4 regions of the Micromonospora sp. URMC 103 genome follow, and region 4 is predicted to be linked to each of the others. Evidence: riboswitches for the same ligand, from Rfam matches in the RefSeq annotation. Region 4 holds a riboswitch; each other region holds the start of a gene.
What was found. A riboswitch is a leader RNA that binds a small molecule or an ion and turns the genes downstream of it on or off. The one in region 4 is predicted to bind cyclic di-AMP.
Positions count from the first base shown of each region.

Region 1: linked by a shared signal. The riboswitch ahead of ACSNOA_RS14460 (transglycosylase family protein) and the one ahead of ACSNOA_RS25285 (coiled-coil domain-containing protein) in region 4 are both predicted to bind cyclic di-AMP.
Region 2: linked by a shared signal. The riboswitch ahead of ACSNOA_RS11900 (C39 family peptidase) and the one ahead of ACSNOA_RS25285 (coiled-coil domain-containing protein) in region 4 are both predicted to bind cyclic di-AMP.
Region 3: linked by a shared signal. The riboswitch ahead of ACSNOA_RS04095 (coiled-coil domain-containing protein) and the one ahead of ACSNOA_RS25285 (coiled-coil domain-containing protein) in region 4 are both predicted to bind cyclic di-AMP.

Region 1 covers NZ_JBPQTR010000005.1:257,686-260,682, reverse strand. Annotated here, with positions in the region: gene ACSNOA_RS14465 (hypothetical protein) at 1-339, opposite strand, end outside; gene ACSNOA_RS14460 (transglycosylase family protein) at 742-1,419, opposite strand; cyclic di-AMP (ydaO/yuaA leader) riboswitch at 1,418-1,603, opposite strand; gene ACSNOA_RS14455 (hypothetical protein) at 2,499-2,837, shown strand.
Region 2 covers NZ_JBPQTR010000004.1:1,786,612-1,789,608, reverse strand. Annotated here, with positions in the region: gene ACSNOA_RS11905 (alpha/beta fold hydrolase) at 1-111, opposite strand, end outside; gene ACSNOA_RS11900 (C39 family peptidase) at 327-1,157, opposite strand; cyclic di-AMP (ydaO/yuaA leader) riboswitch at 1,384-1,527, opposite strand; gene ACSNOA_RS11895 (hypothetical protein) at 1,888-2,655, opposite strand; gene ACSNOA_RS11890 (hypothetical protein) at 2,795-2,997, opposite strand, start outside.
Region 3 covers NZ_JBPQTR010000004.1:110,872-113,868, reverse strand. Annotated here, with positions in the region: gene ACSNOA_RS04100 (YibE/F family protein) at 128-1,492, shown strand; cyclic di-AMP (ydaO/yuaA leader) riboswitch at 1,659-1,789, shown strand; gene ACSNOA_RS04095 (coiled-coil domain-containing protein) at 1,794-2,810, shown strand; gene ACSNOA_RS04090 (carbonic anhydrase) at 2,881-2,997, opposite strand, start outside.
Region 4 covers NZ_JBPQTR010000005.1:2,613,862-2,616,858, reverse strand. Annotated here, with positions in the region: gene ACSNOA_RS25290 (hypothetical protein) at 1-437, opposite strand, end outside; gene ACSNOA_RS25285 (coiled-coil domain-containing protein) at 576-1,643, opposite strand; cyclic di-AMP (ydaO/yuaA leader) riboswitch at 1,648-1,779, opposite strand; gene ACSNOA_RS25280 (cation diffusion facilitator family transporter) at 1,918-2,832, opposite strand; gene ACSNOA_RS25275 (HelD family protein) at 2,939-2,997, opposite strand, start outside.

The sequences.
Region 1 (2,997 bases), 2.4 Mb from region 4:
CTCGGCGATCCACCGCACCTTCTTCTCGTACGTGCCGTCGCGCTGGCGGTCGGCGTCGCGCAGGCCCAGCACCGCGCCACCTCCGAAGTAGTCGGCCACGGGGTACACGGGCCCGGGGCCGAGCACCCGGACGGCCTGGTCCGGCCGGGACCAGGGACGCGCCTCACTGGTCGGGCAGGCGCCGCCGGCGCCCGCGTCGGGAAGCCGTAGCGGCGGGGCGGCGAACGCGGACGGCGATCCCGGAGCGGCCGCGGGAGGAACGTCGCGCGCCGAGCCGTCGCAGGCGGCCGACACCGGCAGGAGTGCGGCGACGGTGGCCGCCCGGAGCGCTTTCGTCACCGTTCCAGTGTCGACCATCGATGGATGCGCGCGCGACCCCGCTACGGACCGGGTACTGACTGCCTCCGCTGAACGACCCCGCGGGGCGGGCAACCTACACCGTCCTGTCACAGCGGTGCGGTGTGGTACGACTGCGGAAAGGTGGTCGGAACCGGTAGAAACGGGCGGGTCGATGACGAGTGGGGCAGCCGCGGAGCGCCCGCTCTCGTCCTGGCCGGGATCGCGGTGGCCGGCGCCGCGCACTCCCGCGGACGCCCACCGGAGCCGCCCGCGCCCCCGCGCTAGCCGGGACGTGTCGCGGACGACGCGGCCGAGGGTCCAGCGACGGCGCCGGGCACCCACCGGTGGTGGGTGCCCGGACGCACGCTGGTACGCCACCGGCGATCACCGGCGCGAGGTGGATCAGAGGCCGAGGCGCTGCCCCGGGAAGATGAGGCCCGGGTCGTCGCCGACCACGCGCCTGTTGCGCTCGTACAGGGCGTGCCAGCCGCCGGAGACGTCCTGCGCCTCGGCGATCCGCGACAGGGTGTCGCCCGCCTTGACCACGTAGGTGTCGCCGCTGGCCGGTACCGTGGTGCGCCGCTCGGTCCGGGTGGTGGACTTCTCCGTGCGAGCCGTCGACCTGCTGCCGCCGGACGAGCGCTCGCTCCCGCCCGTGGACTTCGACGAGGAGCCGGTCGACTTCGACGAGGAGCCGGTGGACTTCGACGAGGTCGAGCCACCCTTCTTGCCGCAGGTCGGCCAGGCGCCGATGCCCTGGCCGTCGAGCACCTTCTCGGCGATGGCGATCTGCTCGCCGCGGCTCGCGAGGTCGGCGCGGGCGGCGTACCTGGTGCCGCCGTAGCCCTTCCAGGTGCTCTGGGAGAACTGGAGGCCACCGTAGTAGCCGTTGCCGGTGTTGATGTGCCAGTTGCCACCGGACTCGCACTGGGCGATGGCGTCCCAGTTGACCGCGGCCTGGGCGGGCGCCGCCGCGCCGAACACGGCGACGGCGCCGGTTACCGCACCGGCGGCGAGGGTGCCGACGGCGACGCGACGGGTGCTGACGGCACGGTGGCGGGCGTTGTACGAAGATGTCATGGATGTCCTCCACGCCGGCGAGGTGAGCTGTCGGGTTCGGGCTGAGGTGCCCGGCCGCCCTGGGCGGCTTCACCCCGAGGTGCCGCAGCGCGGAATCGCTGGGCGCCGGAGAACGGTGGGTCCCCCGCTCCTGCCTGGGTGACGAGTGCCGGCGACCGGCGGCAGGATTTGGCGTTACCGGTCGCGGTGTCCGCGTTGGCGGACCTGACCGACGTTAGGCACCGTTCGGGGGGATCGCCCACTTCGTGTGAAGTTGTTCACCGGCTCACGCGGGGCGCCCCGGTGTCGAGTTGCGACCGTGGCGGAAGCGTGCGATACGGCGCGCGCGACGGACCGATGTGGACGAAGCGGAGCACACTCGGGCGAGCCTTCTCGCCTGGGCCGGGGCCCCTGTTTCCCCAGCTCGGCGTCCCGACCGACGTGGTCGGCATCGGCCTGGACGGGCTGGATCCGCCCCTGTCGAGCTGCCCCGGTTCTGGGGCGGCACGGACGTCCGTCGGGGCGGCCATTCGGAAGCTTGATCGACTTCCTGTCTCTGAAGCCTGATCGACTCCATATCGCCGATGTGGCGGGGTCCGGGTGAGCGGGATGCCGCCAGCTCGGCGATCTGGTGCGGATCATGTCGACCGGTCGGGGCTCATCGTCCGCAGGGTCACCGTGGGGCACCGGCCGCCGGCACGGCCGCACCCGTGCGCGGCGCGGGGGCGCTCTGGCACCCATCGCCCTCGTGGCGCCGGGCTGGACGGCGGCACCGTCACCCCGCGGCGCCGGACTGGGCGTTCGGCATCGCCACCCGCGCCGCCGGGCTGGACGGCGGGCACCGTCAGCTCCCGCGGCGACCCGGGCGGTCCGACATCGAAATCGGACCGCGGAGGGCGGTCGCGGGAGCGCGGATGACGGCGCCCGCGCTGTGGTGACGACCGTGACACCCGGCCGCACAGCAGGTGAGCCGGGTCGCCCCGTCGGCAAGAATCCAGGACGGGAACTCTCCGACGGCCGATGTCGCCCGGTGGCCGGGGGTTTACCCGGGGGGCACAGCGGTGAAGGTAGGGCGGCACAGGAACCGAGGGGGGAGAACCATGTCCGAAACAGACCGTACCGAGGGCGTCACAGATCGTCCCGAGGGGGTGGCCGACCCGCTGCTGTGGAAGCTCGCGGTGGGAGTGGCCGACGCGCACGAGCCCGACGGCGAGGGGGGCTGCCGGAACCTGCTCTGCGCGGGCGAGCCCTGGCCGTGCACGGCGTGGAACAACGCGCAGCGGGCCCTGCGCGCGGCACAGGGCGAGAGCGCCGATACGCCTCCGGCGCCGGCCGAGCAGTCGACCGGCTGGTCCGGTGCCCCGGTGGTGCCGGCGGCCCGACGCGCCACCGCGCAGCCGGCGCAGCGTGGAACGGGAGCGACCGCGTCCGCGGCGTGACCGCCCGGTAGGACGACACGAGGCCGGGCCGGGCTGCGGACCGATCGGCGACGCCGGAGCTGAGCGGCGCTGACGACCCGTGGCCCGGCCGGGGCGCGCCACGGCAGGCGGAATTCGGCGTGCGCTCACCGGCACGGCCCTCTCCGGCCGGACCGCACGC
Region 2 (2,997 bases), on a different contig from region 4:
CCCCGCCCAGCGGCTCTCGATCAGCGGGGCCCAGGGCGCCCAGACGTCGCCGGTCGCGCCCATGCCGTGCAGGAGCAGCAGGACCGGTCGGCCACCCGGGGCATCCACCATGCGCGCAGTCTGCCACGGGACACGACCGCGCACGAGCGGCCGACCGGCCGGGACGGCACGGCGGTGGCCACTGTGGAGTCCGGCGTCCGAGCCGGGCAGAACGCCCGCGGACAGTCCCGCGGGCCGGTACGGCTTCGTCACGTACTGACGCCGGGGCACCAACGCCGCGGGCGCCGGCCCCTCCGGGAGCCGGCGCCCGACGGTAACGCGGTTGATCAGGCGGAGTAGCCGCGGGTGGTGATCCAGTTCGCCAGGTCGATCGTGGTGATCCAGTACGACGGCACGGCCGGGTTGGCCGAGTCGGCGATCTTCACGGTCCGGCCGTTGTCCCGGTAGCCGACCACGGCGATGTAGTGCCCGCCGGAGAACGAGTGCCAGCCGCCGTCGACGTCCGTGGCGTCGCCCACGATGTTGGCCACCACGCCGCGCCCGTCGGTGATGGCCCGCACCACGTCGGCCTGGAGCTGGTCCATCTGGGCGGGGCTCGGCGCGTCGGGGAACATCCGGGTCCGGTACGGGCTGCCCTTGACCACGGCGTTCAGCACGCGGGTGGTGTCCTCGGCGGAGTTGGTGCCCATCTCGGTGGTGCCGAGCTGCGCGGCGAGGGCGTCCTGGCTCCGCTCGATGCCGCTGGCGCTCAGCGCGTTGCGGGTGGCGGCCGGGCCGCAGTAGAAGTAGGTCGTCTGCGCCTGGTAGTCGTAGTCGAGGACCTTGCTGGCCGGCGGCTTGGGCGCCGGCTTGCGGGTCAGGTCGGGGTCCGCGGTCTTCTTGGCCGCCGGGGACGCGCTCGGGGACGACGGGGCACCGGTCTCGGGCGCGTCGCTGGGCGACGGGGCGGTCCGCTCCTCGCCTCGGGACGCGACGCCCGTGTCGCTGCGCAGCTCCGCGACAGCGGCGGAGGCCCGCCCGGCGGGTGCGTCGTCGGTGGCGCTGATCAGGGCGCCGGCGCCGGTGGCCAGCGTCAGGGCCGCGGCGGAGGCGGCGGCGATCTGGTACGGGCGCTGGGAGGCCAGCCGGCGGAGCTGACGCTTCAGGGTGTGCTTCACAGTTCCTCCACGGTTCAGGGGGAGAGCGCGCCCGGATCCGGGCAGGCGTCACCGCGCGGAGGTCGTCCGCGGGCGGTGCGGCGCTCAGGGGATCGCCCGGCGGGCCGGGCGGGAAGACGCGGGTGCCGGGCTCAGCTCGTCGCTACGGGACGGGCGGGAGCGGGCACCGCGGTGCCGTGGAGGGGCGGAGAGGGCCGAGGGGTGGGGTGGTGCTGCACGAGGATGGAACTCCTTCCGACACCGCCTACCGGGTTAGCTGACGGATTCGGGCGGGAAGATCGCCCTACCGCGGGCCGTGGCTCGCGGATTCACCCCGGACGTGCACGTGGGTCCCCGGCTCGTGATGGTCACGATTGAGCGGGTCGGCGCGGCGTCGCCTCTTGCGATCGGTTACCGCACCGGACGGGCCGACAGTACTGGTCGGTACCGGGCCTGCCAACCCCTCCCCACCTGCATAAACCTGCTCCGAGCGCGTTTTTTTCCGGTCGTAGCGCCACTGACGTGACTCAATGGGACGAGCGTTTCCGTCGGCGCCCCCGGGACACAACGGGACAGCGGGGCGGGAAGGCACCCGATCGGCCCGAGGAATTGTGGCGGGCTGTCCCTCCTGACCGTTTCGGTGGCGCTGTGACGGGGCTCACGGAACATTCCGCACCGGAAGCGCGGTGGGCTTCCTCCCCGAGCCTTTGACCAACTCGGCTGCCGAGCCCGGGATCGACGGTGAGCCGGCTCAGCCCACCCGGGCCGGGCGCCAGCGAGGCGCGGTGGCCGGGCGGGGCTCGGCCGCGGGCACGGCGGCCGGCACCCGGATCGGCCGCAGCCGGGCCCGGGCCGCGTACGCCTCGGCGGAGAGGGCCCGCGCCGCGTCCGCGGCGAGTTCGGCGTCGCGCCAGGCCGCACGCTCCCGCTCCTGGGCGGCCCGGTAGTCGGCCAGCCGCGTGTCCCGGACGACCCGGGTCAGTCGCACCTCCTGCTCGACCGGGTGCAGCCGCGGGTCCCAGCCGTTGCGGTGACCGAACACCTCGCCGAGCTGGTGCAGGGTCAGCTCGCCCCGCCAGTGCGCCGCCGCGGCCGCGCGGTGCAGGTGCCGCTCCCGGGCGGCGTACTCGGCGGGTGTGCGGGGCGTACGGGGCGTGGACAGGCTACCCGCCCCGGCGAACCGTCGGGCGGCGGTCTCCGCCTCGTCGTACGCGGCCCAGGCCCGCTCCAGGTCCGTCTGGGCGGACAGCCACTCGCCGCGGCGGCGGCGGGCGGTCTGCGCTGCGCCGGCCGCCGCGACGGCCACCTCCTCCGCGTACCGGCGCAGGTCGGCGGCCTCGGCGGCGGCGAGTTCGCGGTCGGAGGGGACGGCGGGGGCCGCGTCGTCCTCGGGGCGGTCGCGTTCGGGGCGGGCGACCAGCACGGTGAGCACGACGAGGGCCAGCACCAGCAGGCCCGACCAGATGGCGGCGGCCTGTGGCACCTCGACGAGGAACTGGTAGAGGACGGTCTTCTCCATGGCGGCACCTCACGGGCAGCGGATGCGACAGGGACCGCACGACCGGCCGGAGCGTGGTCGGGACCACAGAAGTGCGGCGGCGGGTGCGGAAGCAGGATCGAGGTGCGGTGGGGCGGGAGGCCGTTCCCGCCGGCGACGTTCAGGCGCCCGGCGGAGCGCGGGGGGCCGAGGCGGCCGGAAGGGACGCCGGCGGCACATCGGGCTCGGGCCCGGTGACGGCGTCACCGGCGACACGCGCCGACGCGCCGGGCACGACAGCGTCGAGCGGCACCGAGTCGTCGAACGACCGGTGCGGGTCGGTCGTGGCGCCGACGAGAACCGCCCGGTCGGGCGCCGTGACGT
Region 3 (2,997 bases), on a different contig from region 4:
CGGCGACCCCCGGCCGGCCGGCCATCCCGGGGTCGCGCGAGGCGCCTCCGGTGCGGGTCGCCCCACCCGGCTAAACCGATCGCCCCGCCGGCACGTACCCCGCCCCGGAATCGTTGGGAGACTCGCATTGGGCGCCGACCACACCCGTCCCGCGCCGTCCGCCCCGCCCGGGGTACGACGGATCCTCGTCGCGGCGGTGGTCCCCCTCGTCCTGGCCACGGTGGTCGCAGCCCTGCTGCTGTGGCCTCGGGACACGCCGGAGCCGATCGGCGGGGCCGAAACGCCGCGCCACCACGGCACCGTCACCCGCGTGACGACCGAGGCGTGCCCGCCCGCGCCCGAGCAGCCGGAGGGGACACCCGGGACGGGCCCGCAGCGCTGCGGCACCGTGGGCGTACGCGTGGAGAGCGGCCCGGCCGCCGGCCGGCAGGTCGAGACGCCCGTCCCGGCCGGGCCGGGAGCGCCGACGGTCGAGGTCGGCGACGAGGTGATCCTCGTGGAGTTGACCGATCCGGCCGACCCCTCGTCGGCCCTGTGGAACATCGCCGAACACCAGCGCGGCGCGTCACTGATCTGGCTGGCGGTGGTCTTCGCCGCCGCGATCGTCGCGTTCGGCCGGTGGCGGGGGCTGGCCGCGCTCGCCGGCCTCGCCGCGAGTTTCGCCATCCTGCTCGTCTTCGTGCTTCCCGGCATCAGCGCGGGTCGCAACCCGCTGCTCGTCGCGGTGGTGGGCGCGGCCCTGATCATGTTCGTGGTGCTCTATCTGACGCACGGTGTCACCGCGCAGACCTCGGTGGCCGTGCTCGGCACCCTGGGCAGCCTGGTGCTCACCGGGCTCCTCGGCACCGTGGCCACCGCCGCCACCCACCTGACCGGCTTCGGCAGCGAGGACGCGACCACGCTGTCGATGTTCCGGTCCGACGTGGACCTGCACGGCCTGCTGCTGGCCGGCATCATCATCGGCTCGCTCGGCGTGCTCGACGACGTGACGGTCACCCAGGCCGCGACGGTCACCGAACTGGCCCACGCGAACCCGACCCTCTCCCGGCTCCAGCTGTACCGGGCCGCGACCCGGGTCGGGCGCGCGCACATCGCGTCGACCGTGAACACCATCGTGCTCGCGTACGCCGGCGCGTCACTGCCGCTGCTGCTCCTGCTCACCGCCGACTCCCGCCCGGTCACGCAGATCCTCACGAGCGAGTTCATGGCCCAGGAGATCGTCCGCAGCGCGGTCGCCACGCTGGGCCTCATCGCCGCCGTACCGCTGACGACCGGCCTGGCCGCCGTGGTGACCGCGGCCGGCCGCCACGTCGCCGCACCAGAGGCCCACGATCCCGCGCCGGCTCCGGCCGCCCGACCGGCTCCCGACCCGGCCGAGACGTTGGAGGCGCTCGCCTCCTCCCGACCCGGCCCGCGCCGCACCGCGACACCGCCCCACGCCGCCCCCGGCGCGTGGCCCGAGTCCGACAGGAGCACGGACAGCGCATGGTGACACTCCTCAGCGTGAGCACGCCGGCCCGACCGGCTGCCGATCGCGTCACTCCCTACCCAGCGTTATGGCGAAATGACGCTTTTGGTCGGCATCCGGGCGTAGATCCCCGGGAGCACTCTCGGGTAACCTCGCCGTCGGTCACCGCCGAAGGCGCGCAGCGGCGCCTGCGGGGCCACCGCCCAATCGCCACCCGGCGAGCCGGGAACCCAGGTACCCGGGGTGAATCCGCGCGAGCGGTAGGGGCCACTTCCGCCCCGAACCCGTCAGCTAACCCGGTCGGCGGTCGACGGAAGGGAACACTGTGACGGCACCCCTACGCCGCTGGTTGACACCCGTGGTGGCCGTGATCGCCGCCTGCACCGTGCTCGTCGGGCCGGTCCCGGTGTCCGCGGCACCCAAACCGCCCACCCCGTCCGGGCACGAGGACGACGATCCTCCCCTCATCAACGACGTCATCGAGGCGACGAACCGCAACTACTCGGCGGCCAAGAGCAAGCTCGACAAGTCCAAGAGGCGCCAGGCCGAGCTGACCCTCGAGGTGAAGAAGGCGCAGTCCGAGTTGGACGCGCTGGCGCCGCAGATCAGTGAGATCGCCGCCCAGTCGTACCGGACCGGCCGGATCGGCGCGGTGGCCGTGCTCCTGGGCAGCGACACGCCGGACTCGTTCGTCGAGCGGGCGACCGGCCTCGACGAGCTCAACATGGTGAACTCGGAGAAGCTGGCCCGGATCAACGAGGTGAAGAACCGCGCCGAGCTCGCCAAGCTGGCGATCGACACCGAGGTACGCGAGCAACAGAAGCAGACGGCCATCATGGCCAAGCAGAAGCGCGAGGCCGAGAAGGCCCTGGCCCTGGTCGGTGGGCAGGGATTCACCGGCGGCCTCGTGTCGGCCACCTCCCCGGTCGCGCGGGTGGGCCCCGGCCGGACCGCCGACGGCGACTGGAAGCCCGAGTCGTGCAGCGAGGACGACCCCACCACCTCCGGGTGCATCACCCCCCGCACGCTGCACGCGTACAAGGAGGTCAAGCGGGCCGGCTTCAACCGGTTCGTCGGCTGCTACCGACCGGGCGGCCCGTGGGAGCATCCGAAGGGCCGGGCCTGCGACTGGTCGCTGCAGAAGAGCGGTTTCTCGCCGTGGCACAACAACGACACCCGGATGTACGGCAACAACGTCGCCGCCTTCCTCATCCGCAACGCCGACCGGCTCGGCATCTACTACGTGATCTGGAACCGGCAGATCTGGTTCCCGGCCACGGGCTGGAAGTCGTACAGCGGGCCGTCGAACCACACCGACCACGTGCACATGTCGCTGCTGTAGCGGGCGAGCACGCCGCACGAGGGCCGTTCCGCACCGCGCGGGGCGGCCCTCGTCGCGTACGTGGTGGCGGTCAGACCGCCGGAGCGGAGTCGGCCGCGAGCACGCCGGCCGCCGCCACCTGGCGGACCTCGCCGGCCGCCAGCCGGTACGACATGCCGACCACGGCGCACCGCCCGGCCGCGACCTC
Region 4 (2,997 bases):
TAGGTGGACAGCACGGTCGCGACGACCATCAGGCTGGTCGACACGGCGGGCGCGATCACGAGGTCGGCCCGGTCCTCGGGCGGCAGGGCGGCGCCGAGATCTCCCGCGGCGCGCAGGTTCGGCGTGAGGAGGAACAGCACGAGCAGGACCATCACCGTCGTGATGACCAGCTTGACCAGCACCCAGCGGTGGCGGAGCAGCCCCCACGGCGTGAGCAGCGCGCTCGCCACACCGACCACCCACGTGAGCACGCTGAGCGGCGCGAACAGCGTCGTGCCGACGAGCGCCGCGACGGGGTAGACCACGGCGGGATCGGCACCGCGCAGCACGGCGATGCTGAGCGTGAGCAGCACCAGGTCGGTGCCGAGCCACCCGAGGGAGGTGACCAGGTGCAGGGTGAGCAACGCCTTGCGGGTGGTGGGTCTGGTCCGGGTCATGCCCCGATGCTGCCGGCCGGCGCGCCCCGGATCGTCCGGCGGCGGACGACACCGCTCCTACGTCCCGTGACGTACCGGAGGGGGCGGGGGCGCGTACGCGGGTGGCCCGCCACACGGCGGACCACCCGGGAAGCGAGGTCAGTACACCGAGAGGTGCACGTGGTTGGTGTGGTCGCTGGACGGGTCGCCGCCCGCACCGCTGTACGACTTCCACCCGCTGCTGGGCAGCCAGATCTGCCGGTACCAGATCACGTAGAGCACGGCGAGCCGGTCGGAGTTGCGGATGAAGTACGCGGCCAGGTTGTTGCCGTACGTCTTGTCCCCGCCGGTGGCGTCGCCGCCGAACCCGTTCTTCTGCGCCGCGAAGTCGCAGGCGCGGCCCTTGGGATGCTCGCCGGAGCCGCCGTTGCGGTGGCAGGAGACGTACCGGGTGAACCCGGCGGCCTTGGCCTGGTTGAGCGCGTGCAGCATGCGGGGGGTGATGCACCCGTCCGCCGGTGTGGGGTCGTTGACGCTGCACGACTCGGACGGCCACGAGCCGTCGGAGTTGCGCGGCGCCGGTGCGGCGTTCGCCGTGGAGGTGCCCCGGTTGGAGCCGCCGGAGGCTGCGGCCGCGGAGGCGTTGGCGACCTCGAGGGCGCGCTCGGCCTGCTCCTTGCGCTTGGCCATCACAGCGACCTGCCGGCGCTGCTCGGTGATCTCCCGGTCGAGCGCGGCCCGGGTGCTGTTGACCTCGTCGCGGGTGTCCCGCAGATCCCGTAGCGCCCGGTCCTCCTTGGCGGCGACCACCTCGAGTTCCGCGGCGCGGTCGAGGAAGCCGTCCGGCGTGTTGCTGTTGAGCAGCGCCGACACGGTGCTGAGCCGGCCCGTGCGGTAGGCCACCTCGGCGATCTCGCCGACCTTGCCGCTGCGCTCGGCCAGCTCGGCCTCGGTGGTCTTGAGCTGGGTGGTGAGCTGCTTCTGCCGCGCCACCGAGCGGGCGAGGGCGCTCTTCGCGTCCAGCCAGCCCTTGCTGGCCGCCTCGAGTTGGGCGCGCAGGCTGGGGGTGCCGCCCTCCGGGTCCTGGCCGGGGGCCGCCGCGGGTAGGGCGGCCGGGAGAGCGGCCGCCGCGGCGCTCGGGGTGATCGCGACGCAGAGGGCGAGCGTCGCGGCGATGAGGGCCGCCATCCGGGCGGCGTGTCGTCGTACGGGTGCCACTGCTGGCATGCACATGTCCTTCCGTCAGCCGCCGACCGGGTTAGCTGACGGGTTCGGGACGGAAGATCCCTACCGCTGACGCGGATGCACCCCACGAACGTGGTTCCCCGGCTCGCCCTTCCGGGCGATTAGGCGACGACCGCCGCCGGCACCGGTGGGTGCCGCCTGGCGGAGGCCGGGACAGAGCCTACCGGGACAGGTGGGGCGGACGCAGCAGTTGTGACTGTGTGTGCCCATGTGGTGACGTGGACGTTCGGTCGTCCGGTCGGAAAGCCGTCAACGGCTACCACTCGACCGGGCCGCAGGCCCCCGGGGCGGCCCCGGGCTCGATCTGCAGCGTGGCGTGCTCGATGTGGAAGTCCTCGTGCAGGGCGCTCCGCGCGGCGGCGAGCACCGCGCCGACCTCGGCGTCAGGCGCCATCGTGAGGTGGGCGGAGGCCACCTCCATGCCCGAGGTGAGCGTCCAGACGTGCAGGTCGTGGACGCCGGCCACGCCGGGCACCGCGGCCAGCCGATCGTGCACCGCGGTCACCTGGAGGTGCTCCGGCGCGGCCTGCACCAGGATCCGCACCGCGGCCCGCCCGAGCCGCCACGTCCGGGGGAGGATGAACACGCCGATGGCGACGGCGACCACCGGGTCCGCCCACCACCAGTCGGTCACCGCGATGAGCGCCGCCGCGCCGATCACGCCGAGCGAGCCGAGCAGGTCGCCCAGCACCTCGACGTACGCCCCCTGCACGTTGATGCTCTCCCGCGCGCCCGAGCGCAGCAGCGCGAACGCGCCCACGTTGGCGAGCAGGCCGAGGACGGCGACGGCGAGCATGGGGCCGGCCAGCACCTCCGGCGGGTCGCCGAACCGGCCGACCGCCTCGACCACGACGTAGACGGCGACGCCGGAGAGCAGCACCGCGTTGCCGAGCGCGGCGAGCACCTCGAGGCGGTAGAGGCCGAAGGTGCGTTGCGGATCCTGGCTGGCCCGCCGGCTGGCGGTGATCGCTGCGAGGGCCATGCCGATGCCGAGCACGTCGGTGAACATGTGCCCGGCGTCGGAGAGCAGGGCCAGCGAGCCGGTGCGGAACGCGGCCACCGCCTCGACCACCATGAGCCCGGCGAGCAGGCCGAACGCGGCCCAGAGGCGGCCACGGTGGTGCTCGGCGGCGTTCGCCACCGACCCCCCGTGGTCATGACCTGCGCCCACCGACTCACCCTTCCGCCGCCGCTCCGGACCGGTCAAATATATGCTCACATAGCTATGTGTGCAACTGTCGGGTCGGAATCCCGCCCACTCGCGGGCGGGCGCTCCGTCAGCCGGTCGGCTCGATCGTGGTGAGCCGCTGCGTGGCCCGGGAGAGCGCCACGTACA